Regions from separate parts of the Streptomyces sp. NPDC006335 genome, predicted to be linked through region 3. Evidence: riboswitches for the same ligand, from Rfam matches in the RefSeq annotation. Region 3 holds a riboswitch; each other region holds the start of a gene.
The links. Region 3 has a riboswitch for thiamine pyrophosphate ahead of thiO (glycine oxidase ThiO). Riboswitches for the same ligand answer to the same signal wherever they lie in the genome.

Region 1 (9,895 bases), on a different contig from region 3:
GCGTGACCATCTCGACCGGTACCCCGTGCAGTCCATCACGCCGTACACCGTGCGCGACGGCCACAGTCTGCTCCGGCGTCTCGAACGGACCGCGCGGATGGGGCCGGTGATCGAACGTCAGGAGTACGCGTTGGGGACGGTGTGCGCGGCGATTCCGATCACGGTGGGTAACGCTGCGGCAACGATGGCCATCTCTCTGCCCGCCCATCAGGCGGACCGGTTGCTGGCCGCCACCCAGCAACTGCAAGCGGAAATCGGGCGTTTGATGGGTTCGCTGGCGATCTCTATCAGTATCTGAAAACTCACTCCTTGTGATCTGTCGTGCACGTTCAGCAAGATGCCTCCAGTGTCAGAGGGATCATTCCGGCCGACGAAGGCAGATGACGGGGTAAGCGATGCGCGAGACCGTACAAGCAGAGGTCATGATGAGCTTTCTCGTGTCGGAGGAGCTCTCCTTCCGCATTCCGGTGGAACTGCGCTACGAGGCCTGCGATCCCTACGCTGTCCGGCTGACCTTCCATCTCCCGGGCGATGCCCCGGTGACCTGGGCTTTCGGCCGGGAGCTGCTGATCGACGGGGTGGGCCGGCCCTGCGGGGAAGGTGATGTGCGGGTCGCACCCGCCGGTTCCGACCTGCTCGGCGATGTCCTGATCAGGCTTCAGGTCGGCGGCGACCAGGCCCTGTTCCGCTCGTCGACGGCGCCGATCATCGCGTTCCTCGACCGCACCGACAAGCTGGTGCCGCTGGGCCAGGAGGCCGCACTGGCCGATTTCGACACACATCTCGACGAAGCGCTGGACCGGATCCTGGCAGAGGAGCAGAGCGCGGGCTGACGCTTTACGGCAGCGGGGTGGCGGAACGCTTCAGCGTGGGGTGGGAGGGTGCAGGAACGCTTCTGCTGAGGGTGGCGACGGGGGCGGGGTCGGCGCTCCGGTGGAGTTACGGCTGGATGAGGCCGCCGTGGTGCTTCTGCCGAGGTGGGGGGCGGCGGCAGTCCGGTTAGCTGAGATCGGCGAGCGGGGCCGTGGGCGCCGTGGCCGTGGACGCTGAAGGAAACGGTCAGGCGGCGGGGCGCTCGGTGCTTCGGCGGTGAGGTCGCGCTGGAATGCAGCGTGCGTGTGCACATCTTCTACGGCGAGCGAGTCCCTCGTAGGAGTCGGCCGGGAGCCGGGTCTGGGAACCCGGAACTGGAGCCTGGGACCAGGGATTGGCCAGGAAGCGGAGCTCCAGCCGAACCCTGGTCCCCCTCAACGCCTGCGCCGCCGCCCCTTCCCACCACCGCGTCCCGACGCCGGCCGACTGTCGGCCGTGCCCGCGCTCGCACTCGTCGCCGGTACGGGTGCGGATGTCCCAGCCACCTCCGCCCCCGGTCGGTCGGCCGAGACCACCAGGGCCGCGAGGGCCGTGGTGACCGGCACCGAGGCGACGAGGCCGATCGAGCCGACCAGTGTGCGCACGATCTCCTCCGCCACCAGCTCGCTGTTGGCGACGGTCCCCACGCTGGACTGCGCGATGGAGAAGAGCAGCAGCAGCGGCAGCGCGGCACCGGCGTAGGCGAGGACGAGGGTGTTGACGACGGATGCGATGTGGTCCCGGCCGATCCGGATTCCGGCGCGGTACAGCCCGCGCCAGCCCATCGTCGGGTTGGCCTCGTGCAGCTCCCAGACCGCTGACGTCTGAGTGACCGTCACGTCGTCGAGGACACCGAGCGAGCCGATGATGACGCCGGCGAGCAGCAGACCGCTCATGTCGATCGTCGGGTACAGCCCGTGGATGAGTCCGGTGTTGTCGTCCGTGTTGCCCGTCAGTGCTGCCCAGCTGATGAACAGCGAGCCGAGGATGCCGATCAGCACCAGCGAGATCAGCGTCCCCAGTACAGCCACGGAGGTTCGGGCCGACAGGCCGTGGCACATGTAGAGGGCGATCAGCATGATGGCGCTCGACCCGATCACCGCCACGAGCAGCGGGTTCGAGCCCTGGAGGATCGCGGGCAGGATGAAGAAGTTCAGCACCATGAAGCTGATGGCCAGCGCGACCAGTGCCATGACTCCGCGCAGCCGCCCGACGACCACGACGGCGAGCGCGAAGATGCCGGCGAGCAGCCCCATCGGGAAGCGGCGGTTGACGTCGGTGACCGAGTACTGCAAATCCCTGGGCGCGGAAGGCTCGTATGCGACCACCACCTTCTCGCCCTCGTGCAACTGCCGTGACTGGTCCGGCTGGACGATCTCCGTGAAGGTGCGGCCCTTGTCGTCGCCGGTGTCGACCCGGATCGTCGCCTTCTTGCAGGTCCCGTTCGCCTGTTGTTCGGCGGACGAGCCCTCGGCGGTGGACGTGTCCCCCGTCGGGGGCTCCCCCGAGGCGTTCACCGACTTGCAGTCGACGCTCACTACCTTGCTGACCGTGGCCTGCTGAGTCTGCCGGTCGAAGCCCACCCCAGTGCGCTCGTGCGCCGGTGCGCCACCGGGCCACAGCACCCCGAGCCCCACCACCACGGCTACGCCGAACGGGATCAGGATCGCCGCGATGACCTTGCGCAGGTGCTTGGAGACGGGAGCCGCCGGCCCATGACTGTGCGAGTGGCCGTGCCCACCGCCGGAACCGGACCTGTCCCCGTGCCCATGTCCCGGTCCGTGCCCGTCGCCGGAACCGTGTCCGTCACCCGGACCATGCCCGTGCCCGCCACTTGAACCATGTTCGTGCCCGTCTCCGGGGCCACGCCCGTGTTCATCCCCGCCATAACCATCGCCGCTGCCGTAACCATCGCCACCACCGGCACCACCACTGCCCTGGCCGCCATGACCCGCGCCGCCCTGGCCATGACCGTAGCCCTGACCGCCCGCATGCCCACCACGGCGCTCATGCTCGTGCCAGCCGCTGGTCCCGCCCGTGCCGCCTGCCCCGCCGACCCCGCCGTCTCCGAAGCCGCCGCGGGAACCGCTGCCCGGGCCGCTTCCGGAGCCGTGCCCAGGACCGTTTCCGGAGCCCGGTCGGCGCGGAGGCTCGGGGGGCGGGTAAGGAGACTGATGCGTCGTGGTCACCGACCGATCATCGCAAGAACGACAGGGGCCCTCTGTTCACCGCGCCCGAATTGACGCTAGCGTGGTGGCACCTTTTGTACACGCGGGAGCTCGGAGCACCGGGCTGAGAGGGCGCTGACCTCCGTCCCAGCGATGTTTCACGTGGAACGTCACTTCAAGCGAGTGACGTTCCCCACGAAACGTCGGCGGACGGAAACCGCTGCGTCGACCGCCGAACCTGTTACCGGGTAATGCCGGCGTAGGGAGTAGGTCTCATGACCATCAAGGACGCGCGCACGCCTGCCTCCGAGCAGAACGACCAGCTCGACACGGAGGCCGGGAAGTCCATCGGCTGGCACAAGGCGTACATCGAGGGCTCGCGCCCCGATCTGCGGGTGCCGGTCCGCCAGGTGCACCTCACCAACGGGCAGTCGGTCACGCTGTACGACACCTCGGGCCCGTACACCGATCCGCTCGCCGAGACGGACGTCCGCCGGGGCCTGGTGCCGCTGCGGGAGAATTGGATCATCGCTCGCGGGGACACCGAGGAGTACGCGGGCCGGCCCGTGCGCCCCGAGGACGACGGGATCAAGCACACCTCACCTCGGGGCGGCCTCCGTAACCTGGACGCGGTCTTTCCGGGACGTGCCCGCCAGCCTCGCCGTAGCCGCGACGGCAAGGCGGTCACACAGCTCGCCTACGCCCGCCGCGGCGAGATCACGCCCGAGATGGAGTACGTGGCCATCCGGGAGAACGTTTCTCCCGAGGTCGTGCGGGAGGAGATCGCGGCGGGCCGTGCGGTGCTGCCGGCGAACGTCAACCACCCGGAGATCGAGCCGATGATCATCGGCAAGCGGTTCCTGGTGAAGGTCAACGCCAACATCGGCAATTCCGCGGTGACCTCCTCCATCGAGGAGGAGGTCGAGAAGATGACCTGGGCGACCCGCTGGGGTGCCGACACGGTCATGGACCTGTCCACCGGCCGCAACATCCACACCACCCGCGAGTGGGTGCTGCGCAACTCCCCGGTCCCCATCGGGACGGTGCCGCTCTACCAGGCGCTGGAGAAGGTCGACGGCCGCGCCGAGGAGCTGACCTGGGAGATCTACAAGGACACGGTCATCGAACAGGCCGAGCAGGGCGTGGACTACATGACGGTCCACGCGGGCGTACGCCTGCCGTACGTACCACTGACGGCCAACCGCAAGACGGGCATCGTCTCGCGTGGCGGCTCGATCATGGCGGCGTGGTGCCTGGCGCACCACAAGGAGTCGTTCCTGTACGAGAACTTCGAGGAACTGTGCGAGATCCTCGCCGCCTACGACGTCACGTACTCGCTGGGCGACGGCCTCAGGCCCGGTTCGATCGCGGACGCCAACGACGAGGCCCAGTTCGCGGAGTTGCGCACGCTCGGGGAACTCAACCGGATCGCGAAGCGTTTCAACGTACAGACCATGATCGAGGGCCCGGGACACGTTCCGATGCACAAGATCAAGGAGAACATCGACCTTCAGCAGGAGATCTGCGATGAAGCTCCGTTCTATACGCTCGGCCCGCTGACCACCGACGTCGCGCCGGCCTACGACCACATCACCTCCGGCATCGGCGCCGCGATGATCGCCTGGTGGGGCACCGCGATGCTCTGCTACGTCACGCCCAAGGAGCACCTGGGCCTGCCCAACCGGGACGACGTCAAGACGGGTGTCATCACCTACAAGATCGCGGCCCACGCGGCCGACCTCGCCAAGGGACACCCGGGCGCCCAGGAGTGGGACGACGCCCTCTCCGACGCCCGCTTCGAGTTCCGCTGGGAGGACCAGTTCAACCTGGCCCTCGACCCCGACACGGCCCGGGAGTTCCACGACGAGACCCTCCCGGCCGAGCCGGCCAAGACGGCTCACTTCTGCTCCATGTGCGGGCCGAAGTTCTGCTCGATGAAGATCTCTCAGGACATCCGCCGCCGTCACGGCGGCAGTCAGGAGGAGATCGAGGAGGGCATGGCCCAGAAGTCGAAGGAGTTCGCGGCGAGCGGTAATCGCGTGTACCTGCCGCTGGCGGACTGACGTCCGTAGATTGGCGCTGTTCCGGAGGGAGGGTGCCTTCGGGGCAGCGCCATCGTGCGTTCGGGGATGAGATGAGGGGGAGTCTTGATCGTTCTGAAGGTGACGGCTGAAGCACAGTCGCTGGTGTGGGACGGCGATGATCTGGTCGACCTGGTGGATGGTGGCCGCCGATGGGGTACTGACGGAGTGGAGCAGAGTGCCTCGGTCCGCTATGCGTTTTCCTTCGACCGGAGCGTCGTCTCCCCGTCCGGCCGCTACTCCGTCGTCTATGCCGAGCGTGGTACCAAGGCACTGCTGTTCGACGGTGATCAGCTCATCCGTGAGCTGAACCGCAGCTACTACCAAGCTGAAGTTTTCGACTATCCGGTGGCACTCGGGACGTTGCAGGACGGCCGCGAGGTTCTGGTCCACTGCCCGGAGGAGTACAACATCCTCGAGATCGAGGACGCGGAGTCGGGAGAGTGGCTCACCAGTGGTGAACGTGATCCGAAGGACGTGTTCCACTCGCGGCTGGCGGTGAGCCCGGACGGGAGACACCTGCTGTCGGCGGGCTGGGTGTGGCATCCGTACGGGGTCGTCGAAGTCTTCGACCTGGCCAGTGCGTTGACGGACCCTTCCGTGCTCGATGGCCGTGGCGTGCTGCCCTCGGCCCCGGGCATCGACGCGGAGGTCGTCTCGGCCTGCTGGCTCGACGGTGACCGCCTGGCCGTGGCGACCGATGGCGAGTTTCTCGACGACGAGGAGAGGCCTGCCCTGGGTCCTAGGGAGTTGGGCGTGTGGTCGCTCTCCGCAGGGCGGTGGATCCACCGCAGCAGGGTCGATTTCAGCATCGGCACTCTGCTCGCCCGTGGCGACACGGTCGTCTCGCTGCACGGGCATCCGCGGCTGATCGATGTCACGACAGGTGCCGTGGTGGCGGAATGGCCGACTGTGAAGGTGCCTCGGAGAGAGGGCAGCTACGGGGTCACGCACATTCCGACGCCCGTTGCGGCCCTGCACCCGGATGGCACCCGCCTGGCCATAGCCCAGCCGGAGAGCATCGCGATCATCACTCTGCCGGAAAGGAAGCAATCACCACTGCCCCCGCAGGACTGAAACCCGCGCGCGGCTGAACGGACGTCTCCTGAGCAGGTTGCTGAAGGGACGCTCCAGAAGGCGAAGGAGTTCGCGGCCAGCAGCCGGGTCTCCCTGCCGACAGCCGACTGACGAGGGGAGACGGTGCTCCACGGTGTGGCGCCCCTGGAGCACCGTCTGCTGCTCACTGCCGTTGAGCGTTCTGCAGGCGCTCAACTTGCTTTGCGATGAGATCAGGTGGGAAGGCTGCCCGCTTGTCGATCTCCATCGCGCTGAACACTGCGATGACGCTGCCCACACGGACCACCACGTGATCGTCGTGGCGGACACTGCCGTCGTTCGTCGGAGACGTGAGGCTGTAGCGCACGGCCTCGTCCCCGACGCGAGGTGAGCTCTCGACTGCCAGTTCCGATCGGTACTTGCCGGTGTAGCCGGTCCCCGTAAAGGTTCTGCACGCCTTGAGACCCTCGCCAAGTCGGTTGAAGGCGGCTTGTGCTTCCGTCCCCTTGTACGAGGCGAGGGTCGATCCGCCGGGGAAGATGTTGTCCTTCCAATTGAAGGTCTGATGCACGGCAGAGGACGCGCCGTCGGCGTCGGCGATGTCCAAGACCTGCTCGCATGCCGGGTCCGAGACAGGAGGTAACGTCGAGCGGTCGGTCTCCGGCTCACGATCGAGGACGGGGATCGCACCCTCGTAGGCCTGGGGCACCTCACCCTCCCGGAAGGTGAGGGTCCTGAGCTCGCTCACGCTCAACAAGCGCCCAGTCCTCGGGACGGAGGCATGCGCCTGCGGAGACGTTGCAGAGGTACTCGGCTCCCGGTCCGCACCGCAGGCGCTCACGCACACTGATCCAGCCAGCAGTGCGCCGAACATGAAGACGCTCGGTGTTCTCGGCAGTGACTTCCTCGTTGGCATGTACCCCCCAGAGCCGTAAATGAGGGGCAGATACTACGTGGTGCGCCGCTTCAGCCAGTCGCCGGCTTCGAGGTACAGCCGTGCCAGACGGGGCAGGCGCCGATGCATCTCGTCCGCGTCGTCGAAGTCGAAGTCTTCCCCCATGTCCGCTGCGTCGGAGTTCTGCTTGTCCGTCGGCCGGTATTCGGCCCAGGCCTCGTAGAAGGAGTCGGGGTTACCTGTGAGGCGGGTAAAAGCCCCGCTGGCCGCGTAGTTAACGTCCTCGTAGAACAGTGCTTCGTCGTCGTGTTCGCTCGCGGCTTCGATGACAGCGGGGTGCCCGGCGAGGCTGTCCGGACTCAGCGCAACGCGCTCGTACCAGTCCCGCCCCAGCGCGATCACGCCTGCTCGAAAGTCCATGAAGCTGTCGTCGGAGCAGCCGCCGCCCATGAGATACGCCGCCGCCCAGACATCCCACCGGTACAGAGCGTCGTGTACCTCGTCGAATCGCTCGGCGTACTCCAGGATCTCTTTCGGAGGGCACCCGGTCAGGAGGTCCACCAGAGCGTCGTCGAAGCGCACCCGGGAGACGGCGGCCGAAGATCGCGCGGATTCGATGATGTTCCAGAACCGATCAATGTTCATGGGGCCGGACTGTGCCATCTCGGTATGACAGTGGCCGAGGTCCGGCTGAGCTTCTCTGGGGCGTCTCCTGAGGAGATCGCGGAGGGCACGGCCCAGAAGGCGAAGGAGTTCGGGGTGCGGCGGCCAACCGGGTCCATCCGCCGATCGCCGACTCACGTAAGCCGATCGCCGACCGACGCAGGCGGGTCTTCGGCTTGCGCTCCCCGTGGTGGGGGCGCAAGCCGAGGGGCTGTGCCGGGTGTCATTCCGGCTGGTGTTCCGGCCCCCCGAAGTCCGGGCTGGTGTAGTCCGGGCTGGTGAAGCTCGGGCGGGCACCGGAGGCTCCCTCGTCCGGACTGCTGAAGCCCGGGCGGTCGTAGCCGAGGCTGGGCATCCGGCTGGTCGGGGCGGGCGGTGCCGTGTGGTGCAGTGCGGCGGTGCCGGGGTCGGCCAGGGCGTCCCTGAGGAAGGGGAGGAGGCCGCGTTCCAGCAGGGCCTCGCGCCAGGCGTCCCTGGCCCGTGCCACCTCCTCGCTCAGTTCGCCGTACCCGGCGTCCGGCGAAGGGCGGTTGTGCAGCGCGGTGATCAGCAGGCCGACTGCGGCGACGAGGATCGCGGCCGCGGTCAGGGCGCCGAACACCCATCCGATGGTGATCATGGCGTGGGCGAACGCCGGCGGGGGGCTGAGCATCTGGAGGATGTAGCCCACGAGCAGGAAGATCGCCGCGGCGATTCCGGCGAGAACGGGCGTCAGGACGGCGGCGACGGCGACGGCGCCCGCACCGGCGGTCTCGGCGACCTCTCCCATGGTGGTGGCGAGCCCCATCGCACCCGTGCCCGAATCGGCGGGGCCGGGTTCGTGCACGGACGACAGGGTGGACGGCGTCGCGGGGCGGCGCTGTTCCTCGCGGACCTTCACGTAGTGCTGGTACTCGGTCGCCGCAGCCGCGGTGATGAGTGCGGTGGCGTTGAGCGCCATGGTGCGCAACTGTTCGGGATTCAGCCGCTGTCCGACCGCGGCCAGTTCGGGACGGTGTGGTGCGGAGCGCAGCGCCTCATCGAGGATCCGCTCGTACTCCTGGCGGTCCTCGCTGTGCAGGTGCTGCGGAACGCTGTTCATGTGCATCCCCCGATGCTCCGTAGGGCTTGGGGCTCGCATGCCAACGAGCCGTCGGGCAGAAACGGAGGGGAGCCTGCTACGGATAAGCAGATGGTAGAGCGGTCACGGCACACGGTGACAGGGGGTTTCCAGAAATTGGCCCCTGGCCTGCGCGGTCGACGGTCGGTCCGTCCCGGGGGAACGTCTGCCCCGTGAAGGTTCAGATATCCAGAGGCAGTTGCTGGACCAGCAGTTTTCCGGCCATGGTCACGCCGCCGTCCATCGCGATGGCCAGTCCGTCGGCGTAGACGTGCGGTCCCTCGACCACCGGACCCGATTCCTCCTTGTCGTCCTCGGAGCCCACTTCGCCGAGCAGATAGGGGATCGGGCTGTGGCCGTGGACGATGCGGGTGCCGCCGTACGTGTCGAGCAGGGAGCGCACATGGTCGGCGCCGCCTTCGTCGCGGAAGGAGAAGCGCTTGGTGAACTTGCGGAACAGGTCCCACACCTCGTCCGCGTCGTTGCGCGTGATCGTCTCGCGGACGGTGTCGTTGACCGCCTCGATCGAGTCGCCGTAGTCGAGATAGGCGGTGGTGTCGGAGTGGACGAGGAGATGACCGTCGACCTCCTCGACCGCGTCGAGGCGGGACATCCACTGGAGGTGGTGGTCCTGGAGGCGGTCCATGTCGGTCTTCTGCCCGCCGTTGAGCAGCCAGGCCGCCTGGAAGGTGGCGGTGCCCGCGCCGGAGTTGACGGGGGTGTCACCGAAGCGCTTGGCGCCGATCAGCAGCAGCTCGTGGTTGCCCATGAGGGCCTTGCAGTAGCCGCCCGCCGCGGCGGCCTCCGCGGACAACCGCATCACCAGGTCGATCACGCCGATGCCGTCGGGACCGCGGTCGGTGAAGTCGCCGAGGAACCACAGCCGGGCGGTGCCCGCGCACCAGTTGCCCGCGGCGTCGACCAGGCCCTTCTCGTGGAGTGCGGCCATCAGTTCGTCGAGGTAGCCGTGGACGTCGCCGACGACGAACAGCGGACCGGGCCCCTCCTCCGGCTGTGCGGCGGGGTCGGCGGCCGCCTGGAGTCCGTCACCGTGGTCGATGACCGGCAGGTCCTGCTCGGT
Region 2 (9,895 bases), on a different contig from region 3:
CTCGGCCACGCGATCAGCCACCCCGAGGACCCGTCGGGCGCCGTGCTCCGCCTGGCGTGGTGCCTGACTCCGCTGGCGGCGACGGTCCACTTCGCGCTGGCGGTCGCCCGCACCGACCCGGGCACCCGCCCCCGCCCCGGTCTCGCGGCGATCGGCCTCGGCCCGGCCCGGCTGATGGCCGTCGCCGCCACCACGACGGCCCTTTCCTGCACCCTCGGCTCGATGCTGGCGCTCCTCTTCTTCCTCCACCTGCGGGGCGACCTGACGGGCATGCCCTTCGACGGGGCGGCGGCGGACTTCCTGGCGGCGGACGCCCCCCTGCCATTGCCGGCGGCCCTGACCCTGCTGGGCCTGGTCCCGGCGATCGCGTCGGTGACGGTGGGACTCGTCCTGCGCCCCCGGGACGACAGGCCGGTCTCAGCGAGACGGGAGGCACGGTCGTACGGCCGCTTCGGGGCGTACGGCAGGACGACGGCGAGGGAGCCCTTCGGGGTGTACGGCCGCCTCCGCGCCCGCCGGACCGCGGGTGAGCCCGGCGAAGACCGCGCGGCGGCTCCCGCGCCGAAGGCGGACGGCACCGCGCCGGCGGAGACGGGCGGGAGCACCCCGGCGGCGACCGCCACCGAGGACGAGCCGACCGAGAACCCCGGTCCAGCGGTCCTCCCCGCCCCCCGGGAAGCACCCAAGGGCCTCCCCTGGGGCATCGCGGTCCTCGCCGCGGGCCTGGCCGTGGAGGCCTACGCCAACCGCCAGGGCTCCACGCCCGCCGCCCCTCTCCCCGGCGGCCTCGTGGGCGCCCCCTCCGTCCTCGTCGGCTGGCTGCTCACCGCCGTGGGCCTGGCGGTCGCCGGCCCCGGCCTCACCCACCTGTGCGGCCGTCTCCTCCAGTCCACCCGGCCCGGGGCGCTCCGCCTCCTCGCCGGACGCGTCCTCATGGCCGAGGCCACCCGTATCGGCCGCCCCTTGGGCATCGTCTGCGCGGTGGCCTCCGGCGCCTACGCCATGACCACCCTGTACGACCCCGCGGGCCCCGAAGTGGGTCCCCTCACCACCCTCGGCCTGCTGCTCGTGACGAGCTGCACGATCGCCACCCTCCTCACCGCCGCCGTGGAGGCCAAGCACGCGAGGTCGGACACCACGGCCGCGCTCGTCCGTCTCGGCGCCCCCGCGACGATGCTCCGCAGCGCGGCAGCCCTGCGCGCCGGCGCCCTGCTCGCCCTCTTCGGCCCGCTGACCCTGGTCGTCGCCGAGCTGGCGGCCCTGCCGCTGACCGGCTGAAGAAAAATCCCGCGGCAGCGATGAGTTGTGCGGCCCTCGCCCGTCTACCCCTGCGTACAGCACGCACCCGATGGGAGAGACTCCGATGACCGCGCCCGCCTACCAGCAGATGATCTTCATCAACCTGCCCGTGAACGACCTCGACGCCTCCAAGAAGTTCTACACGGAGCTCGGCTACACGCTCAACGAACAGTTCAGCGACGACAAGGCGGCCTCCGTCGTGATCAGCGAGACGATCGTCGCGATGCTGCTCACGAAGCCTTTCTACGCGACCTTCACCAACAAGGAGATCGCGGACGCGACGAAGACCAGCCAGGTGCTGCTCTGTCTGAGCGCCGAGAGCCGCGCGAAGGTGGACGAGCTGGTCGAGAAGGCGGTCGCCGCGGGCGGCACGGCCAACGACGACGTGCAGGACCAGGGCTTCATGTACGGCCGTTCCTTCAACGACCTGGACGGCCACGGCTGGGAGGTCGTCTGGATGGACCCGGCGGCGATCCAGGGCTGATCCCCGGGGCCGGGATCCGGCGTGCGAGCATGGGCGGGTGCAGACGAGCCCCGCCCACGCGGCACACCACGACGACCGTGAGATCGAGACGCTCGAGGAGTTCGACGCGGTGGTACCGGCCCGCGGCACCCTCGCCGGTTTCCGGGTCCAGTCCGTCGATCTGACGGACCGGACAAGGGAGTTGCTGGCCACCGACACCGCGGGCGCCGTGTTCCTCGGCTGCCCGATGCGGGAGAACGCCGCGCACAAGCTCCGCACGGACGGCGCGCTGGTCTTCCCGCCCGTCCCGCACCTGCCCTTCGATCCGTACCGCGGACTGCTCTACTCCCCCGACGAGTTGTTCGACGGACTCGAGAAGGGGTACGAGCAGACTCCCGACGCCCTCGCCTACGCCTGGTTCCAGCGGACCAAGGCCGACGGCGACATATACGCGTCGATGCTCCGCTCCCTCCACGACGACGCCGTCTCCGACGCCCTCGACGAACTCCTGCGCGGCGCGCGGGTGGTGGGCGTGATGGGCGGCCACGCGATGGCCCGCGGCACCGAGGAGTACGCCGGTGCCGCCCGCCTCGGCCGCGAACTGACCCGCGCCGGGCTGACCGTGGCCACCGGTGGCGGACCGGGCGCGATGGAGGCGGCCAACCTCGGCGCCTACGCGGCCCCCTTCGAGGACGCCATGCTCGACGAGGCGTGCGAACTCCTCGCCGCGGCGCCGTCGTTCACGCCGTCGATCAGCGACTGGGCGCGCGCCGCCTTCGAGGTCCGCGCCCGCCGTCCCCGGGGCGGCCGTTCCGTCGGCATCCCGACCTGGTTCTACGGGCACGAGCCGCCGAACGCCTTCGCCTCGCACATCGCCAAGTACTTCGCCAACGCCACCCGCGAGGACGGCCTGCTCGCCCGCTCGAACGCCGGCGTGGTCTTCCTGCCGGGCGCGGCCGGCACCGTGCAGGAGATCTTCGACAACGCGACGCCCAACTACTACGAGTCGCGCGGTGAGCCCACGCCGATGGTGCTCGTGAACCGCGCGCACTGGACGGAGAAGCTGCCCACCTGGCCGCTGCTCCAGGCGCTGGCGCGGGAGCGGTCAATGGAGGCCAGAATCGCCCTGGTTGACCGAATCGAGGACGCTCCGGCGGCGCTGAAACGTCTCACTGGGTAATAAGCAGGTAAAGCCAACGGTTGTAAGGCGCCTGCACGTTGACACTTCTTATGCAGCCCTTATAGACCTGTGAGACTCGTGGGGATGGTGATGTCACATCACCTCCTCGTCAACCCCCCGCATTTGCGCACCCCGTGAAGGATGAACGTGGCATTCACGCCCATATCCCGCCGCACCTCCCGCGCCGCGCGCTTCCTCGGCGTCGCCGCCGCCTCGACCGCGCTCGTGCTCGGCGCCTCCGGCAACGCCCTTGCCTGCAACATCAAGGAGTTCTCCGCCGAAGCCAAGTGTGACGGCGACAAGGGCGTCATCACCGTCACCGACGTGGACAAGACCGGCGTCGAGGCGACCGTCTCCGTGTACCTGCTGCAGAGCAACGGTGCCGACGCGAAGAAGGTCGGCGAGCAGAAGGTGAAGGGCTCCAAGGAGGGCACCACCATCACCTTCGAGGAGGACTGGGCGCCCAACTCCGAGTACCGCGTCCGCGTCGAGGCCCTGCCCTACATCAAGGGCGAGGACATCAAGCCCAACCTGACCACCCCGGCGACCGCCTGCAAGACCGAGGACACGCCGACCCCGACGCCCACGCCCACCTCCACCCCGTCTGACTCCGCCAGCACCCCGGCCGAGGAGTCCCCGACCCCGACCCCGTCGGCCTCCGAGGGCACCACCGCTCCGGCGACCGGCGAGAGCAACGCCCCGTCGCCCGCGGCCGGCGACTCCAACCTCGCCGAGACCGGTGCGAACTCCAACACCGGCCTGATCGCCGGGATCGCCATCGCCCTGGTCGCCCTCGGCGGCGGCGCGGTGTTCTTCGGCCTGCGCCGTCGCGGCGCCGGCAGCCGCTGACGCCGTACCTGAACGACCGTTGTGGCCCGTCCCCGGCCGGGGGCGGGCCACAGCCATGCCGTCACCCGAAGGTGGCCCGCTCCAACCAGAACTCCAGCAGCTCCCGCTCCCCGAGCACCTCCAACTCCGGGCTGTCCAGGGGGAGTCGACGGTAGAAGGCCAGCAGTACGGCGGTCAGCGGGCCGCGCAGCGCCACGGTCGCCCTCTCGTGTCCGCGCCGCCAGACGATGACGTCCTCGGTGAGCTCGACCAGCCACTCGGCGTGCAGCTCCGGGGTGCCGTCGGTGGCGTGGAGGTGGATGCTGCGCCCGGGGCCGCGCAGCTCCCGGGCCCCGTCGTGCGGCATGCTCCGCTGCACGAACTCCACGATCTGGAGCCATTCGTCGATCGCGTCGGCGGCGATGTCCGGAGCGACCTCGTACGGCTGCCCGGCGGCGAGCGCGGCGTCGGCGCGGTGGATCGTGAGTTCGTGAGCCATGCGGCGGGCCCAGAAACCCGAGGTGGGGATGCCGGCCCAGGACCACACCTCGGCGTCCGGCCCGGCCTCCCGGAGCGTGGCGACGAGCAGTTCGCCGGTCTCGGCGAGCCACGCGTCGAGCTCACCTACGCTCTCGGGCCCCTCCCCCGAGGGCACGCGGTACTCGGGCACCGCCTCCCGCGCCCGGGTCCGCACCATCGACTCCGCCCAGCGCAGGGCGCCCCCGGTGTGCCGCACCAGCCGCTCCAGCGACCAGTCCGGGCAGGTCGGCACGGTCGCGGACAGGTCGGCCCCGGAGGCCACCACCGCCCTCAACAGGCCCACCTGGTGGGCGATCTCGTCACAGTAGCGGTCGTGCGGGAGCAAGGTCATGCCCGCACTGTAGGTCCGCCCCCGTCAGCCGAGCACCACGATTTCGACCGGGTCGAACTCCACCCCGACCACGTCCCCCACCTCCGGCGCCGCGCGCAGCGCACAGGCCGCCTCCAACCGCGGCCCCCCTTCCGAGGGGTGCAGGTGCACGGCGACGTGCGTGCCCTTGAAGGTGCGCGCGGCGACCGTGCAGCGCAGCCCCTCACCGGCCGCCACGAGCCGAACCCCAGCCGGCCGCACCAGCACGCTCCGGACCCCCTGGGCGGCGCCCGGAGGCACCGGCACCTTGCCCCACGCCGTGTCCGCCGCCTCCCCCGTCACCGTCCCCTCGACGACGTTCTCGAAGCCGAGGAAGCGGGCCACGAACTCGTCCACCGGCCGCTGCCACACCTCGAGAGGCGTTCCGGACTGGGCGATCCGTCCGTCCCGCATCACCACGACCCGGTCGGCCAGCGCGAAGGCCTCCCCCTGGTCGTGGGTGACCGCGAGCACGGTGGTGCCCAACCGCCCGAACAGCTCGCGCAGTTCGACGACCAGCCGCTCCCGCAGTGACCGGTCCAGCTGTCCGAGGGGCTCGTCGAGCATCAGCAGCCGGGGCCGGGGGGCGAGCGCCCGGGCCAGGGCGACCCGCTGCTGCTCACCACCGGAGAGGGAGGCCACGGCCCGGCGAGGGGCGCCCGGAAGACCGACGAGGTCGAGCAACTCCCGTACCCGCTCGTCCTGTCGCGCCCGGGAAGCCCCGTGCATGCGCAGCCCGAACGCCACGTTGGCGCCCACGTCCCGCTGCGGGAACAGCTGATGGTCCTGGAACATCAGGCCGACCCCACGCTTGTGCGCGGGCACTCCGCCCTGGTCGCGTCCGTCGAGCGACACCCGCCCGGAGTCCAGCGGTTGGAGCCCGGCCACCGCCCGCAGCAGGGTCGACTTCCCGCTCCCGCTGGGCCCGAGCACACACACGATCTCGTGCTCGGCGACATCGAGGCCGACCCCGTCGAGCACGGCCCGTCCGCCGAACCGAACCGTCGCGTCCTCAAGGCTCAGCAGCATCAGAACTCCCCGGTCCGGTCGGTCCGCAGCCGTTCGAGCACCAGCAGCGCCACCGCGCACACCACCATCAGGATCGTCGAAAGGGCCATCGCCTGCCCGTAGTTGAGGTCTCCGGCCCGCCCGAGCAACCGGGCCACGGCGACCGGCAGCGTCGGGTTGTCGGGCCGTGCGATGAACACGGTCGCCCCGAACTCCCCCAGCGACACGGCGAAGGCGAAGCCCGCCGCGATCAGCAACGCCCGCCGCACCATGGGCAGATCGACCTCCCGCCACACCCGCCACGGCGAGGCCCCGAGCACGGCCGCGGCCTCCCGCAGCCGGTGGTCCACGGCCCGCAGCACGGGCAGCATGGTCCGCACGACGAACGGCACCCCGACCAGCGCCTGCGCGAGCGGCACCAGGATCCAGGACTGCCTGAGATCCAGCGGCGGCTCGTCGAGGGAGATCAGGAACCCGAAGCCCACGGTCACCGCGGACACCCCGAGCGGCAGCATCAGCAGCGCGTCGAAGCCCCGCACGAACCGCCCCGCGTCCCGCCGCGTCAACGCGGCCGCCGCGAGCCCTCCGACCGTCACCGCGATGGCGGTCGCGGCGAGGGCGTACTCCAGGGAGTTACCGACCGCCTCGATCGGCGCGACGAGGAACACCCCGCCGTCGGCGCTGGTCAGCGCCCGGTAGTAGCCGAAGTCGGGGGCGTCGAGCGACCGCTGGACGAGGACGGCGAGCGGCAGGACGAGGAGTACGGCGATGATGGCGACGACCCCGGCCAGCAGCCCCCACTCCCCCGCCCCGCGCGGCCGCCGGGCGGTCACGGACGCGTCCACGAGCCGCAGCGCGCTCTCCCGGCGCCGTACGGTCCACGCGTGCAGGGCGAGGACCGCGCCCACCGCGACGAACTGGATCATCGTCAGCACGGCGGCCGTGGACAGGTCGAAGATCTCGGAGGTCTGCCGGTAGATCTCCACTTCGAGGGTCGAGAAGGTGGGCCCGCCGAGGATCTGCACCACACCGAAGGAGGTGAAGGTGAAGAGGAAGACCATCAGCGCGGCGGCGGCCACGGCGGGCGCGAGCGCGGGAAGGGTGACCGTCCGCCAGGCCGTGAGCCGGGACGCGCCCAGCATCCGAGCGGCCTCCTCCTGGCGCGGGTCCAGTTGGGCCCACAGTCCGCCGACGGTGCGTACGACGACCGCGTAGTTGAAGAAGACGTGCGCGAGCAGGATCGCCCACACGGTGGTGTCCAGCCGTACGCCCCACCACTCGTCGAGCAGCCCGCCACGGCCGACGAGCGCCAGGAAGGCCGTACCGACCACGACCGTCGGCAGCACGAAGGGGACGGTGACCACGGCGCGCAGGACCTGTTTGCCGGGGAAGTCGAACCGCGCGAAGACGTACGCGCCGGGGAGCGCGATCAGGAGCGTGAGTGCCGTGGAGGCGAGCGCCTGCCAGGTGGTGAACCACAGGACGTGCCGGATGTCCGGCTGGGCGAGGACCTCGGTGATCCTGCCGAACTGCCAGCTCCCGCCGGTCTTCAGTCCGCGCGTGACGATCGCGGCGACGGGATAGGCGAAGAAGAGGGCGAAGAACGCGACGGGCACGGCCACGAGCCCGAGCCGCGCCGCCGCGTTGTGGAAAGGCTTGCGGGGCCTTACTTCAGAACCAGCGAGGTCCACGACTTGACCCAGTCGTCACGGTGGTCGGCGATCTTCGCCGGGTCCATGGTCTCGGGATCCTTGGCCTGCGGACCGTACTGGGTGAACTCGGCGGGCACCGAGGCCCCCTCCACCACGGGATAGACGAACATGTTGAGCGGCATGTCCTGCTGGAACTCCTTGGTGAGCAGGAAGTCCAGGAACGCCTTGCCGCCCTCGGTGTTCTTCGCGTTGCTCAGCAGCCCGGCGTACTCGATCTGCCGGAAGCAGGTCCCGTCGGCGACCCCGGTGGGCGCGGTCTTCGGCTTCGGATCGGCGTAGATCACCTCGGCGGGCGGCGAGGAGGCGTACGACACGACGAGCGGCCGGTCGGCCTTCGCCTTCTTGCCCCCCGCGGACCCGGAGAACTCCTCGTTGTAGGCCTGCTCCCAGCCGTCGACGACCTTGACTCCGTTGGCCTTGAGCTTCTTCCAGTAGCCCTGCCAGCCCTCGTCCCCGTACTTCGCGGCGGACCCGAGCAGGAACCCGAGCCCCGGCGAGGACGTCGAGGCGTTCTCCGTGACGAGGAGGTTCTTGTAGGCGGGCTTGATCAGATCGTCGTACGACGTCGGCGGCTGGAGCTTGTGCTCGGTGAACCAGGCCTTGTCGTAGTTGACGCAGATGTCGCCGCTGTCGATGGGCGTGACCCGGTGCTTGTCCTGGTCGGCCCGGTACTCGGCCTTGATCCGGTCGGCGCCCTTCGCCTCGTACGACTGGAAGAGCCCGTTGTCGAGCGCGCGGGAGAGCAGGGTGTTGTCGACGCCGAAGAAGACGTCGCCCTGCGGGTTGTCCTTGGTGAGGATGGCCTTGTTGACGGCCTGCCCCGCGTCGCCGTCCTCCAGGACCTTGACCTTGTAGCCGGACTTCTTCTCGAAGTCGGCGAGGACGTTCTTGGAGACGGCCCACGAGTCGTGGCTGACCAGGGTGACGGTCTTGGAGCCGGAGCCGGAGCCGTTGCTGTCGTCGGACGAGGACCCGCACGCGGACAGCGTGACCAGGCCGAGGCCGACGACGGCAGCGAGAAACTTCTTGTTGTTCACGGTGATGACCGAACTTCCTACCCAGAATGACCTGGGCGAGGTTCAGAGGGTCTGCGGCCCGATTGCCGCACTCTCAGCGCTGTGGCGCTCCCCTGTCGGATATGAAGATTTACGTACGTCCGTCAGACTACCGCTCGGTGGCCGCCAGCTGACCACAGGCCCCGTCGATCTCCTGCCCACGGGTGTCCCGGACCGTCACCGGCACACCATGGGCGGCGATGGCCTCCACGAACGCCTTCTCGTCCTCGGGCCGGGAGGCGGTCCACTTGGACCCGGGGGTCGGGTTCAGCGGGATGAGGTTGACGTGCACGGGCTTGCCCCTGAGCAGCCGCCCGAGCCGGTCACCGCGCCAGGCCTGGTCATTGATGTCCCGGATGAGCGCGTACTCGATGCTGAGCCGCCGCCCGGACTTCTCGACGTACTCGAACCCGGCGTCGAGGACCTCGCGCACCTTCCACCGCGTGTTCACGGGGACGAGGGTGTCGCGCAGCTCGTCGTCGGGGGCGTGCAGGGAGATCGCCAGCCGGCACTTGAACCCTTCGTCGGCGAACCGGTGAATGGCCGGCACAAGCCCGACGGTCGACACGGTGATGCCGCGCTGCGACAGCCCGAGCCCGTCCGGAGCGGGATCGGTGAGCGCCCGGATGGAGCCGACGACCCGCTTGTAGTTGGCGAGCGGCTCACCCATGCCCATGAAGACGATGTTGGACAGCCGCGCGGGCCCGCCCGGAACCTCCCCGTCCCGCAGCGCCCGCATCCCGTCCACGATCTGGTGCACGATCTCGGCGGTGGACAGGTTCCTGTCCAGCCCCGCCTGCCCGGTGGCGCAGAAGGGGCAGTTCATGCCGCAGCCCGCCTGCGAGCTGATGCACATGGTCACCCGATCCGGGTACCGCATGAGCACCGACTCCACGAGCGTCCCGTCGAACAGCCGCCACAGCGTCTTGCGCGTGGTCCCCTGGTCGGTCGACAGATGCCGTACGACGGTCATCAGCTCGGGAAGCAGCGCCTCCTGCAGCTTGCCGCGCGCCCCGGCCGGGATGTCCGTCCACTCCGCCGGGTCGTGCGCGTACCGCGCGAAGTAGTGCTGCGAGAGCTGCTTGGCACGAAACGGCTTCTCCCCGATCTCGGCGACAGCCTCTTTACGCTCGGCGGGCGTGAGATCAGCAAGGTGCCGCGGCGGCTTCTTGGCTCCGCGGGGGGCGACGAAAGTGAGTTCTCCGGGTGCAGGCATAACCCTTCCAGTGTGGCAGATCGTTCGAGCACCGCGTTCAGAAGATCCACACGCCGAAAGCCGCGACCGCCAGGCCCACGGCCATGAAGAAGCCGCCGGTGAGGGTGACCGGGAGGGCCTGGCCGCGGCGGCGGGAGGGCTCCAGGCCGCGCCAGGTGCTGATCGCCGCGTACAGGCCGATGAGAGCGATCGCACAGCCGATGACGAGGGCGGCGAGGCCGAAGAACCCGGACCAGGTGGAGTGG
Region 3 (9,895 bases):
ACTACGCCCGACCGACCACGACGCCGCCACCCGCCACCCCGCCATTGGCCCCCGCCCCCGCCGGAGACAGCCCGCGCCCGGAGTGTCAGTGGCGGCCGATAAAGTCGCAGGCATGGCACGGATTGCGGTGATCGGCGCCGGGATGGGCGCGATGGCGGCCGCTGCCCGGCTGGCCGTCGCGGGCCACCGGGTGGCGGTGTACGAGCGCACGGAGACGTACGGCGGAGCGGTGCGCCGGTTCGAGCGGGACGGGTTCGGGTTCGACACCGGGCCGGGGCTGCTCACCCTGCCCGCGGTCTACCGCGATCTGTTCATCAAGACCGGCAAGGAGCCGCTGGAGTCGGTCGTCGAGCTGGTCCAGGTCGACCCGTCGTCACGGCACGTGTTCACGGACGGCACCGAGGTGTCCCTGCCGAACGCCTCACGCGCGGGAGTGGTCGCCGCTCTGGAGGAGGCCCTCGGCGAGGGCGCGGGGGATCGCTGGGGCGACTTCCTCATCCGGGCCCGCGAGGCCTGGGACCGCACCCGCAGGCCGCTCCTGGAGGAGCCGCTGTGGCCCAACTGGTCGGTGCTGATGCGCGAGCCCTACCCCGCGGTGCCGCACAAGCGGCTGCTGCGCACCCGGCGTGCCTGCACCCTTGCCGAGATCGGCGCCTGGGAGCTGCGCGACCCCCGCCTCGCGGCCCTGCTGGACGGCCACGCGCTCGCGTACGGTGTCGACCCCGGCACCGCTCCGGCGAGCGCCGCGATCCTCCCGTACATGGAGCACGCCTTCGGAATCTGGTATGTCCGGGGCGGTGTGCGGGAGTTGGCGCGGGGGGTGTACGAGCGATGCGTCCAGCGCAAGGTCGAGTTCCACTTCGGTGCCGAGGTGACGGGCGTCCTGGAGAAGGACGGCCGCGCGGCGGGGGTGGAGTTCGCCGACGGGACGGTCGTCGAGGCGGACACCGTCGTCGGCACCGGACCCTGGCGGCTGCGCGGGCTCGTACCGGGTCGTGAGCTCTACGGCGCGAAGGACGTCCCGCCCGACGCCGAGGACCTGCACCCGGGCCGGGTCGTGGTGTGCCTGGCCCTGCGTGGCGCGCGGGAGCCGGACGCCGTGCACCGCACCGTGGTGTACGGCCCCGCCCCCGGGGACGAGTTGGACCTGTTCCGACACGGAAAGACGCCGGACCCCACGGTCCGGATCGACCGGCCGGACGACCCCGCCCTGCGCCCCGACGCGGACCACGAGTCCGTGGTGCTGACGGCGACCGTGCCCTGCGGACTCGGGCACGACTGGGCCGCGCCCGGTGTCGCCGACGCCTTCGCGGACAAGATGGTCGCCGCCGCCGAGCGGGCGATGCCGGGGCTGCGCGAGCGGGTGCTGTGGCGCGAGCTGCGGACGCCCGTGCACACCGAGCGGGAGACGGGGGCCGAGGGTGGTGCCGTTCCCCCGCCCTCACTGGCGGGCGGCGAAGGCACTCTGCACCCCTCCAACAGCACGGCGATACCGGGCCTGTTCACGGCCGGTGGCTGGTCGCATCCCGGCGGCGGTCTCGCCCACGCGGGCATGTCGGGCGCGCTGGTGGCCGGACTGATCGTGGAGGGGCCGGAGTTCCGCGGTTCTCAGTGAGAGGGGCGCCGCCCGGCGTCAGAAGCGGTACTGCTCGTCGTACCCGTGGCCCTGGTTCTGCTGTCCCTGGCCGCCGTTGTCCTGGTAGTAGCCCTGCTCCTGCGGGAGTTCGCCGCCGTAGGACTCGTCGGTGCGCTGCTGTGGCACCCACACCCCGCCGGCCGGGGTCTCGCCGCCGTACGTCCCGCCGTACTGGTCGTAGCCCTGCTGGGCGAACTGCTGCTGACCGCCGTAGGAGGTGTCGTACGAGCCCGCGCCGTAGGTCTGGGTGCCGATGTACGGGTCGGAGTAGGCGGCGTACTGCTGCTGTCCGGCCGGGTCGTAGCCGTACTGCTGCTGGTCGTAGCCGGTGTAGCCGTCGTAGCCGTAGGTCTGGTCGGCGGCGGCCGTCGCGTACTGGTCCTGGGTCTGGCCCGCGGCCGCGTAGGACTGGTCGCCCGCGTAGCCGGAGTCGTTGTAGACGCCGTACGAGCCGGTGTCGTCGGGCAGGGGCTGCGGCTCGTAGACAGCGGTGGTCTCGGCGGCGGTCGGGGCGGCGGAGCGCGCGGGCGTGAAGACGTCGTCGCGGTCGTAGTCGTCGTCGTGGCCGAAGCCGGCGGTGTCCGGCCGGCCCTGGTCGTACCCGGCCTCGTCGCCGTAGGCGTCACCCGTCCGCAGGTCGGGGACTTCCAGGCCGGGCTCCTCGTGGCCACGCTCCCGGCGGCTCTTCTTGCCGCCGGTCAGACCGCCCAGCGCGGCCGGCGGGTTGACCGCCCAGCCCTGCTCGAAGCCGCGGCGGAACGACAGGGTGACGTAGGTCTGGCCGACCGCGAAGGCGATCGCGCCCAAGCCGATGACGATCACCGACGGGATCAGGACACCGAGGACCACGCCGAGGAAACCGACGAAGGCGAGCAGCCGCCAGCGCAGCCGCGCCTTGTACTGCAGCAGCACCTCGCCGAGCAGCCACAGCGCGACGAATCCGAACGCGATGTAGAGGACCGTCCAGCCCATGTACGCCCCTCTCCCAGTGACCGCTACGCAGTGTGTCGTATATCCGTGCGGCCGGTCTAGGCCTGCGGTGAATGGTGCAGACCCAGGTTTTCGTAGATTTCCAGCGTCGCCGTGGAGCTGTTGAGCGTGATGAAGTGCAGTCCGGGCACTCCCTCGGACAGCAGCCGTGCGCAGAACTCCGTGGCGAACTCGATTCCGATCGAGCGTACAGCGGCCGGATCGTCCTTTGCTGTGAGGATCCGCTCTTTCAGGACGGAGGGGATGCTCGCGTTGCTCAGCTGCGGGAGCCGCTCCAGCATCCGCACGCTGGTCACCGGCATGACCTCGGGAATGACGGGGGTGTCGCAACCGGCCGCGTGGACTCGGTCACGCAGCCGCAGATACGACTCCGGCTGGAAGAACATCTGGGTGATGGCGTAGTCGGCGCCGGCGCGGCACTTGTCGACGAAGTGCGCGACGTCGGTGTCCCAGTCGGCGGAGCGCGGGTGCATCTCCGGGAAGGCGGCGACACCGACACAGAAGTCGCCCGACTCCTTGATGAGCCGGACGAGTTCGGCGGCGTAGGTCAGACCCTGGGGATGGGCCAGCCAGTCGCCCATGGGGTCGCCGGGCGGGTCGCCGCGCACGGCCAGCATGTTGCGGATCCCCGCGTCGGCGTACTGGCCGATGATGTTGCGCAGCTCCGCGATGGAGTGGTTGACCGCGGTGAGGTGGGCGACCGGGGTCAGGGTGGTGTCCGCGACGATCTGCTGAGTCTCCTTGACGGTGCCCGCACGGGTGGAACCGCCGGCGCCGTACGTGACGGAGACGAAGTCCGGGGCGACCGCCTCGACCCTCCGGAGCGCGGTCCACAGGCTCCGCTCGCCCTTGGGGGTCTTGGGCGCCGAGAACTCGAAGGAGTACGTCGTCTTGCCCGCGGCGAGCATGTCGCGCACGGTGCGTGCGCGGTCAGTCCTGGTGGATGCGGTTCCTAGGGCCATACCGGCAGGTTAGCCAGGGGGCGACGGTCACCCAACCAGAACAGGGAAATTTGCCCGTTTTGTCGACTTGTTGTCCACCCCTCGGACACCGGGCCGATCATGCGACCGGCCACCGGCGGTCCGTCACCGCGTGTCACGCAACCGCTTCGCGAACTCCGCGGCGGTCGCGCCCGGATCGTCCGCCTCGGTGATCGCCCGGACGACGACGACCCGGCGGGCGCCCGCCTCCAGGACCTCGTCGAGGTTGCCGAGGTCGATGCCGCCGATGGCGAACCAGGGGCGGTCGGTGCCGAGCGCGGCGGTGTGGCGGACCAGGTCGAGGCCGGGGGCGTGCCGGCCGGGCTTGGTGGGGGTCGGCCAGCAGGGGCCGGTGCAGAAGTAGTCCACGCCGTCCTGCACGGCGGCCGCGGCGGCCTCCGCCTCGGCGTGGGTGGAACGGCCTATGAGGATGCCGTCGCCGAGGATCGCGCGGGCGGCGGGGACGGGCAGATCCCCCTGGCCCAGGTGCAGTACGTCGGCGGCGGCCGCGTGGGCGACGTCGGCCCGGTCGTTGACCGCGAGGAGCTTGCCGTGCCGCGCGCAGGCGTCGGCGAAGACCTGGAGATGCTCCAGTTCCTCGGCCGCCTCCATGCCCTTGTCCCGCAGTTGCACGATGTCGACACCGCCGGCCAGGACCGCGTCCAGGAACTCGGCGAGGTCGCCCTGGCGCCTGCGGGCGTCCGTGCACAGGTAGACGCGGGCGTCGGCGAGCTGGGTGCGGGCGGTGTCGGGCATACGTGTGTCTCCCCCGGGGTTCGGTGGCGTACGGGCCGTGCGGGACCGCGGCCGTGGCCTCGGTGGTCACGGCCCGTACGCCGGTGTGGTTCGGATCAGACGGCGAGCGCCTGGGCCCGGCGCTTCACCTCCGTGCCGCGATTCTCGCTCAGGGCCTGCGCGGGGGTGCCGGGCAGGCTGTCGTCGGGCGTGAAGAGCCACTCCAGCATCTCTTCGTCGGTGAAGCCGTCGTCCCTCAGGAGCGTCAGGGTCCCGACCAGGCCCTTGACGACCTTCTGCTCAGCCCCGTCGATGAAGGCGGCGGGGACGTGCAGCGCGCGGTTCTCACCACGGCGTACGGCGATGAGCTGGCCCTCCTTGACCAGCTGCCGTACACGCGTCACCTCGACGTCGAGCATCTCTGCGATGTCGGGGAGGGTGAGCCAGGCGGGGACGAGAGCATCGATCTTTGCGTCAATCTCGGTCACGGGATTAAGCGTGCCATCCCGCACTGACAGTCGGAAGCCGGGGCGCCTCCGGCGGGGGAACGGGGGCGTGATCGCCGGGGCACGGCGGGGGAACGGGGGCGTGATCGCCGGGGTACGGCCTGCCGCGGAACCGGGCGCGTCCGGGACACCGGGCCCCGGCGACCCGGGGCGCCTCCGGCGGGGGGACGGGGCGTGATCGCCGGGTACGGACTGCTGCGTAACCGGGCGCGTCCGGGACGCCAGGCCCCGGCGGACTCCGCCCGGCGGATCAAGCAGCCGACCCGAGCCACCAGGCCGGCGCCTCGGTGTCTCGCCGGGTCCGGACGGCCAAACACCGCCCACCCGGCCCGCCACAGCAGCCAGCGGCCGCCCCGACCGCCTAGCCGCCCAGCCGCCCAGCCGCCTTCAGGAACCTCGCCGCGTCCGGGCTTCCAAGCACCGCCGGACCTCCACCCGGGCCATCACAGCAGGCAGCAGCCGACCCGAGCCGCCCAGCCGCCGCCCACGCCGCCGCCTTCAGGAACCTCGCCGCGTCCGGGCCGCCAACAGCGCCGGACTACTCCCCCGGCCCGCCACAGCAGGCAGCACCGGCCCGAGCCGCTCCGCCAGCACCCGCCACCCCCAGCAACCTCGCCGCGTCCAGGCCGCCAAGCACCGCCGGACCTCCACTCGGCCCATCACAGCAGGCAGCAGCCGACCCGAGCCACCCGGCCGGCGCCTCAGTGGGGCGGGCAGACACCGCCGGACCTCCACCCGGCCCGCCACAGCAGGCAGCGGCCGCCCAGCCGCCGCCCGCCTCCAGCGCCGCCGCCGGACCCCTGCCGCCCACCACCGGCGGCCCTCCGCCCGAGATGTCACAGCAGGCAGCCCGAGCCGTCGCGCGTTCGCCGCTTACGCCGTCGCCGCCTTCATCGGCCTCGCCGGGTCCACCAGCAGCTCCGGGTCCATCTCCGTGCCCGCCTCGATGAGCCGTCGTCCCTGGGCCAGGTCGCGGGGGCGGCCCACCGCCAGGAGGGCCACCAGGCGGTTCTCGCGCAGCCAGCACACCGTCCAGGCGGGACCGGACGGCTCGCCGCGCCACAGGGTGGTGTCGGCGGACGCGTGGTGCCCGGCGTACTGGACGAAGCGGCCGAACTGCTCGGACCAGAAGTACGGGACCGGGTCGTAGACCGTGGGGGCCTCCCCCAGGATGTCGGCGGCCACCGTGCGAGGGCCCTGGAGGGCGTTGTCCCAGTGGTGGACCAGCAGGCGCTCGCCGTACCTCCCCGAGGGGAAGGAGGCGCAGTCGCCGACCGCGTAGACGTCCGGGGCGGAGGTGCGCAGCCGTTCGTCGGCGAGGACCTCGCGGTGGGCGCCGAGCTCGATGCCCGAACCGGCGAGCCAGGCCGTGGCGGGCCGGGCGCCGATACCGACCACGACCGCGCCCGCGGGCACCCGGGAGCCGTCGTCCAGGACGACCGCGCCGGGCTCGACGCGCTCCACACGCGCGCGTGTGCGCAGCACGGCCCCCGCGTCCGCATACCAGGAGGCCATCGGAGCGGCCACCTCGGCGGGCAGCGCGCCCGCGAGCGGCCGGTCGGCGGCCTCCACGACCGTCACCGCGCAGCCCGCCTCGCGCGCGGCGGTGGCGAACTCGGCGCCGATCCAGCCCGCGCCGACGACCACGATGTCGTGCTGCCGGGCGAGCACGGGGCGCAGCCGCTCGGCGTCGTCCAGGGTGCGCAGCAGATGCACGCCGGGCACGCCCTCCGTGCCCGGCAGCCGGATCGGTTCGGCACCGGTGGCGATGACCAGGACGTCGTACGGGAAGGGCCCGGCCTCGGTGTCCAGTTCGTGTGCGTCGGGACGCACGCCCAGCACCTCGCGGCCGAGCAGCAGTTCGATGCCGAGGGCCTCGAAGTCCACGTCGAAGGCGGAGCCCTCGGCCTTGCCGAGCAGCACGGCCTTGGAGAGCGGCGGACGGTCGTACGGCTGGTGGGGTTCCGCGCCGATGATCGTGACGGTTCCCGAGAAGCCCTGCTCGCGCAGCGCGACCGCGGTCTGCACCCCGGCCATGCCCGCGCCGACCACGACCACCCGCCGCTGCGCCTGCGTCTGCTCGCTCATTTGATCACCATAGTCACCTGACAATCAGTCAGTCAGGACTCGTGCGCAGTGACCTGCTCCACAACGCTCGTCCCGCTGCCGGCCTGCGACTCCCACTCCCATGTCTCCTCCAGCCGCACCCGGCCGTCGGGGAGTTCCACGACCGTCGAGACGCAGTGGCCGCAGGACGTCGTCCCGTCGTGCTTGAGCTGGACGTAGCGGAAGTCGAGACGGTCCCCCGCGCGCGTGCCGACCAGATGTCCGCGGACGACGTCGCCGCCCTCGTACTCGGCCCAGATCTCCCCGTCCTTCTCGTGGTACGTGAACCGGGTCCGCGTACCCACCTGACCTGGGGCCTGATCGGCCACGGGGGCGAGGACGAGGCCGTCGAGCGAGCGGGGCATGGGGGCGGGCTCCCTTACAGAGGCGCACGGGCACGGGCTAGGGTGGCCAACGTAGAGCACTCGCGGGAGCCCGGACGTACCGGGCTGAGAGGGAGGCTGGCGGCCTCCGACCGTACGAACCTGATCCGGGTCATGCCGGCGAAGGGAGGGGCTGGACGCCCATGTCCTCACGTACGTCAGACGTCCTCGTCGTCGGGGGCGGCATCATCGGCCTGGTCACGGCCTGGCGGGCCGCGCAGCGCGGTCTCACCACGGCCGTCGTGGATCCCGAACCGGGCGGCGGGGCCGCCCAGGTGGCCGCCGGGATGCTGGCCGCGGTCACCGAACTGCACTACGGCGAGCAGACCCTGCTGGGCCTGAACCTCGCCTCCGCCCAGCGCTATCCCGACTTCGCGGCCGAGCTCACCGAGCTGACCGGACTCGACCTCGGTTACCGCCGGTGCGGCACGCTCGCCGTCGCCCTGGACGCCGACGACCGCGCCCACCTGCGCGAACTGCACGCGCTCCAGCGGCAGTCGGGGCTGGAGTCGGAGTGGCTGTCCGGCCGGGAGTGCCGGCGCCTGGAGCCGATGCTCGCGCCGGGGGTGCGGGGCGGGCTGCGGGTGGACGGCGACCACCAGATCGATCCGCGCCGGCTCACGCGCGCGTTGCTGGCCGCGTGCGAGCGGGCGGGTGTGGTGTTCCACCGCACCTGGGCCCGACGTCTGCTCGTCGTGGGGGACCGGGCGGCCGGGGTCGCCACCACGGACGGCGAGGAACTGGGGGCGGACCAGGTGGTGCTCGCCGCCGGAAGCCTCAGCGGCCGCCTGGAGGGGGTCCCACAGGCCCTCCTGCCCCCCGTACGGCCCGTGAAGGGGCAGGTGCTGAGACTGACCGTGCCGCCGCGGCTCGCGCCCTTCCTGAGCCGTACCGTGCGGGCCGTGGTGCGCGGCAGCCAGGTCTACCTGGTGCCGCGCGAGAGCGGCGAGCTGGTGATCGGCGCGACCAGCGAGGAGCTGGGCTGGGACACCACGGTGACCGCGGGCGGGGTGTACGAACTGCTGCGGGACGCGCACGAACTGGTCCCCGGCATCACCGAACTGCCGCTGACGGAGACCCGCGCGGGACTGCGCCCGGGCTCCCCGGACAACGCCCCGCTGCTCGGCCCGACGGACCTTCCCGGTCTCCTGCTGGCCACCGGGCACTACCGCAACGGCGTGCTGCTGACGCCGGTCACCGGGGACGCGATGGCGCACGCGCTGACCACCGGTGAACTGCCGGAGGAGGCCCGCCCGTTCACCCCGAGGCGTTTCCTGGAGTCCGTGGAGCAGCCGGCATGAACATCTCCGTCAACGGCGAGCCGCGGGAGTTCGCCCCCGGCACGGCTCTCGACACCGTCGTACGGGCACTGACGCCGGCGCCCTCCGGAGTGGCCGCCGCGCTCAACGAGACCGTCGTCCCGCGCGCCGAGTGGCCCTCGACGTCCCTGGCCGAGGGAGACCGCGTGGAAGTCCTCACCGCCGTCCAAGGAGGCTGACCCATGGCCGACGATCCCTTCGTCATCGGCGGTACGTCCTTCTCGTCCCGCCTGATCATGGGCACGGGCGGGGCGCCCAGCCTGGAGGTGCTGGAGCGGGCGCTGGTCGCCTCCGGCACCGAGCTGACGACGGTCGCGATGCGGCGCGTGAACCCCGCGGTGCACGGCTCGGTGCTGTCCGTGCTGGAGAAGCTCGGCATCCGGGTGCTCCCGAACACGGCGGGCTGTTTCACCGCCGGGGAGGCCGTCCTGACGGCCCGCCTCGCGCGCGAGGCGCTCGGCACCGACCTGGTGAAGCTGGAGGTGATCGCCGACGAGCGCACCCTGCTGCCGGACCCCATAGAGCTGCTGGACGCGGCCGAGACCCTGGTCGACGACGGCTTCACGGTGCTGCCGTACACGAACGACGACCCGGTGCTGGCCCGGAAGCTGGAGGACGTGGGCTGCGCGGCGATCATGCCGCTGGGCTCGCCGATCGGCTCGGGCCTGGGCATCCGCAACCCGCACAACTTCCAGTTGATCGTCGAGCACGCGCGCGTGCCGGTGATCCTGGACGCGGGGGCGGGCACGGCCTCGGACGCGGCCCTGGCGATGGAACTGGGGTGCGCGGGTGTGATGCTCGCCTCGGCGGTGACGCGGGCGCAGGAGCCGGAGCTGATGGCGCGTGCGATGCGGCACGCGGTGGAGGCGGGCCGGCTGGCACGGCTGGCGGGCCGCATCCCCCGGCGGCATTTCGCGCAGGCGTCCTCACCCCGGGAGGGCAGGGCGGCGCTGGACCCGGAGCGACCGGCTTTCGAGTGACCCCGCGCCGGGCGGGACCGTACACCGGCACGGCCCCGTCCCCCGGAGACGGCCAGGTGCGATCCGCGTCACAGGTCAGCTTCAGTACCGCCCCTGTTCCGGCCGAAACGGAGGGACTGTCAGCCACGGCTCGTACACTCGCCTGCGTGGATACGACCCTTCAGGACCCGCTGGTCGGGCAGGTGCTCGACGCCCGTTATCGCGTGGACGCGCGGATCGCGGTCGGCGGGATGGCCACGGTCTACCGGGCCCTGGACACC

Region 1: linked by a shared signal. The riboswitch ahead of thiC (phosphomethylpyrimidine synthase ThiC) and the one ahead of thiO (glycine oxidase ThiO) in region 3 are both predicted to bind thiamine pyrophosphate.
Region 2: linked by a shared signal. The riboswitch ahead of ABZ098_RS23155 (thiamine ABC transporter substrate-binding protein) and the one ahead of thiO (glycine oxidase ThiO) in region 3 are both predicted to bind thiamine pyrophosphate.

Annotation. Positions count from the first base shown of each region.
Region 1 is NZ_JBEXQX010000009.1:253,192-263,086, forward strand. It holds gene ABZ098_RS25485 (helix-turn-helix domain-containing protein) at 1-298, shown strand, start outside; gene ABZ098_RS25490 (SsgA family sporulation/cell division regulator) at 396-833, shown strand; gene ABZ098_RS25495 (YibE/F family protein) at 1,248-3,041, opposite strand; TPP riboswitch at 3,114-3,303, shown strand; gene thiC (phosphomethylpyrimidine synthase ThiC) at 3,296-5,083, shown strand; gene ABZ098_RS25505 (hypothetical protein) at 5,168-6,178, shown strand; gene ABZ098_RS25510 (hypothetical protein) at 6,342-6,905, opposite strand; gene ABZ098_RS25515 (DUF4240 domain-containing protein) at 7,107-7,697, opposite strand; gene ABZ098_RS25520 (hypothetical protein) at 7,939-8,802, opposite strand; gene ABZ098_RS25525 (metallophosphoesterase) at 8,996-9,895, opposite strand, start outside.
Region 2 is NZ_JBEXQX010000008.1:137,104-146,998, forward strand. It holds gene ABZ098_RS23120 (hypothetical protein) at 1-1,278, shown strand, start outside; gene ABZ098_RS23125 (VOC family protein) at 1,364-1,783, shown strand; gene ABZ098_RS23130 (LOG family protein) at 1,821-2,942, shown strand; gene ABZ098_RS23135 (LAETG motif-containing sortase-dependent surface protein) at 3,084-3,791, shown strand; gene ABZ098_RS23140 (maleylpyruvate isomerase family mycothiol-dependent enzyme) at 3,853-4,641, opposite strand; gene ABZ098_RS23145 (ABC transporter ATP-binding protein) at 4,666-5,688, opposite strand; gene ABZ098_RS23150 (iron ABC transporter permease) at 5,688-7,358, opposite strand; gene ABZ098_RS23155 (thiamine ABC transporter substrate-binding protein) at 7,334-8,416, opposite strand; TPP riboswitch at 8,413-8,520, opposite strand; gene rlmN (23S rRNA (adenine(2503)-C(2))-methyltransferase RlmN) at 8,544-9,650, opposite strand; gene ABZ098_RS23165 (hypothetical protein) at 9,688-9,895, opposite strand, start outside.
Region 3 is NZ_JBEXQX010000001.1:420,350-430,244, forward strand. It holds gene ABZ098_RS01950 (NAD(P)/FAD-dependent oxidoreductase) at 113-1,615, shown strand; gene ABZ098_RS01955 (hypothetical protein) at 1,634-2,608, opposite strand; gene metF (methylenetetrahydrofolate reductase [NAD(P)H]) at 2,665-3,588, opposite strand; gene thiE (thiamine phosphate synthase) at 3,712-4,362, opposite strand; gene ABZ098_RS01970 (Rv2175c family DNA-binding protein) at 4,458-4,829, opposite strand; gene ABZ098_RS01975 (FAD-dependent oxidoreductase) at 5,721-6,935, opposite strand; gene ABZ098_RS01980 (hypothetical protein) at 6,968-7,318, opposite strand; TPP riboswitch at 7,371-7,482, shown strand; gene thiO (glycine oxidase ThiO) at 7,480-8,637, shown strand; gene thiS (sulfur carrier protein ThiS) at 8,634-8,834, shown strand; gene ABZ098_RS01995 (thiazole synthase) at 8,838-9,635, shown strand; gene pknB (Stk1 family PASTA domain-containing Ser/Thr kinase) at 9,782-9,895, shown strand, end outside.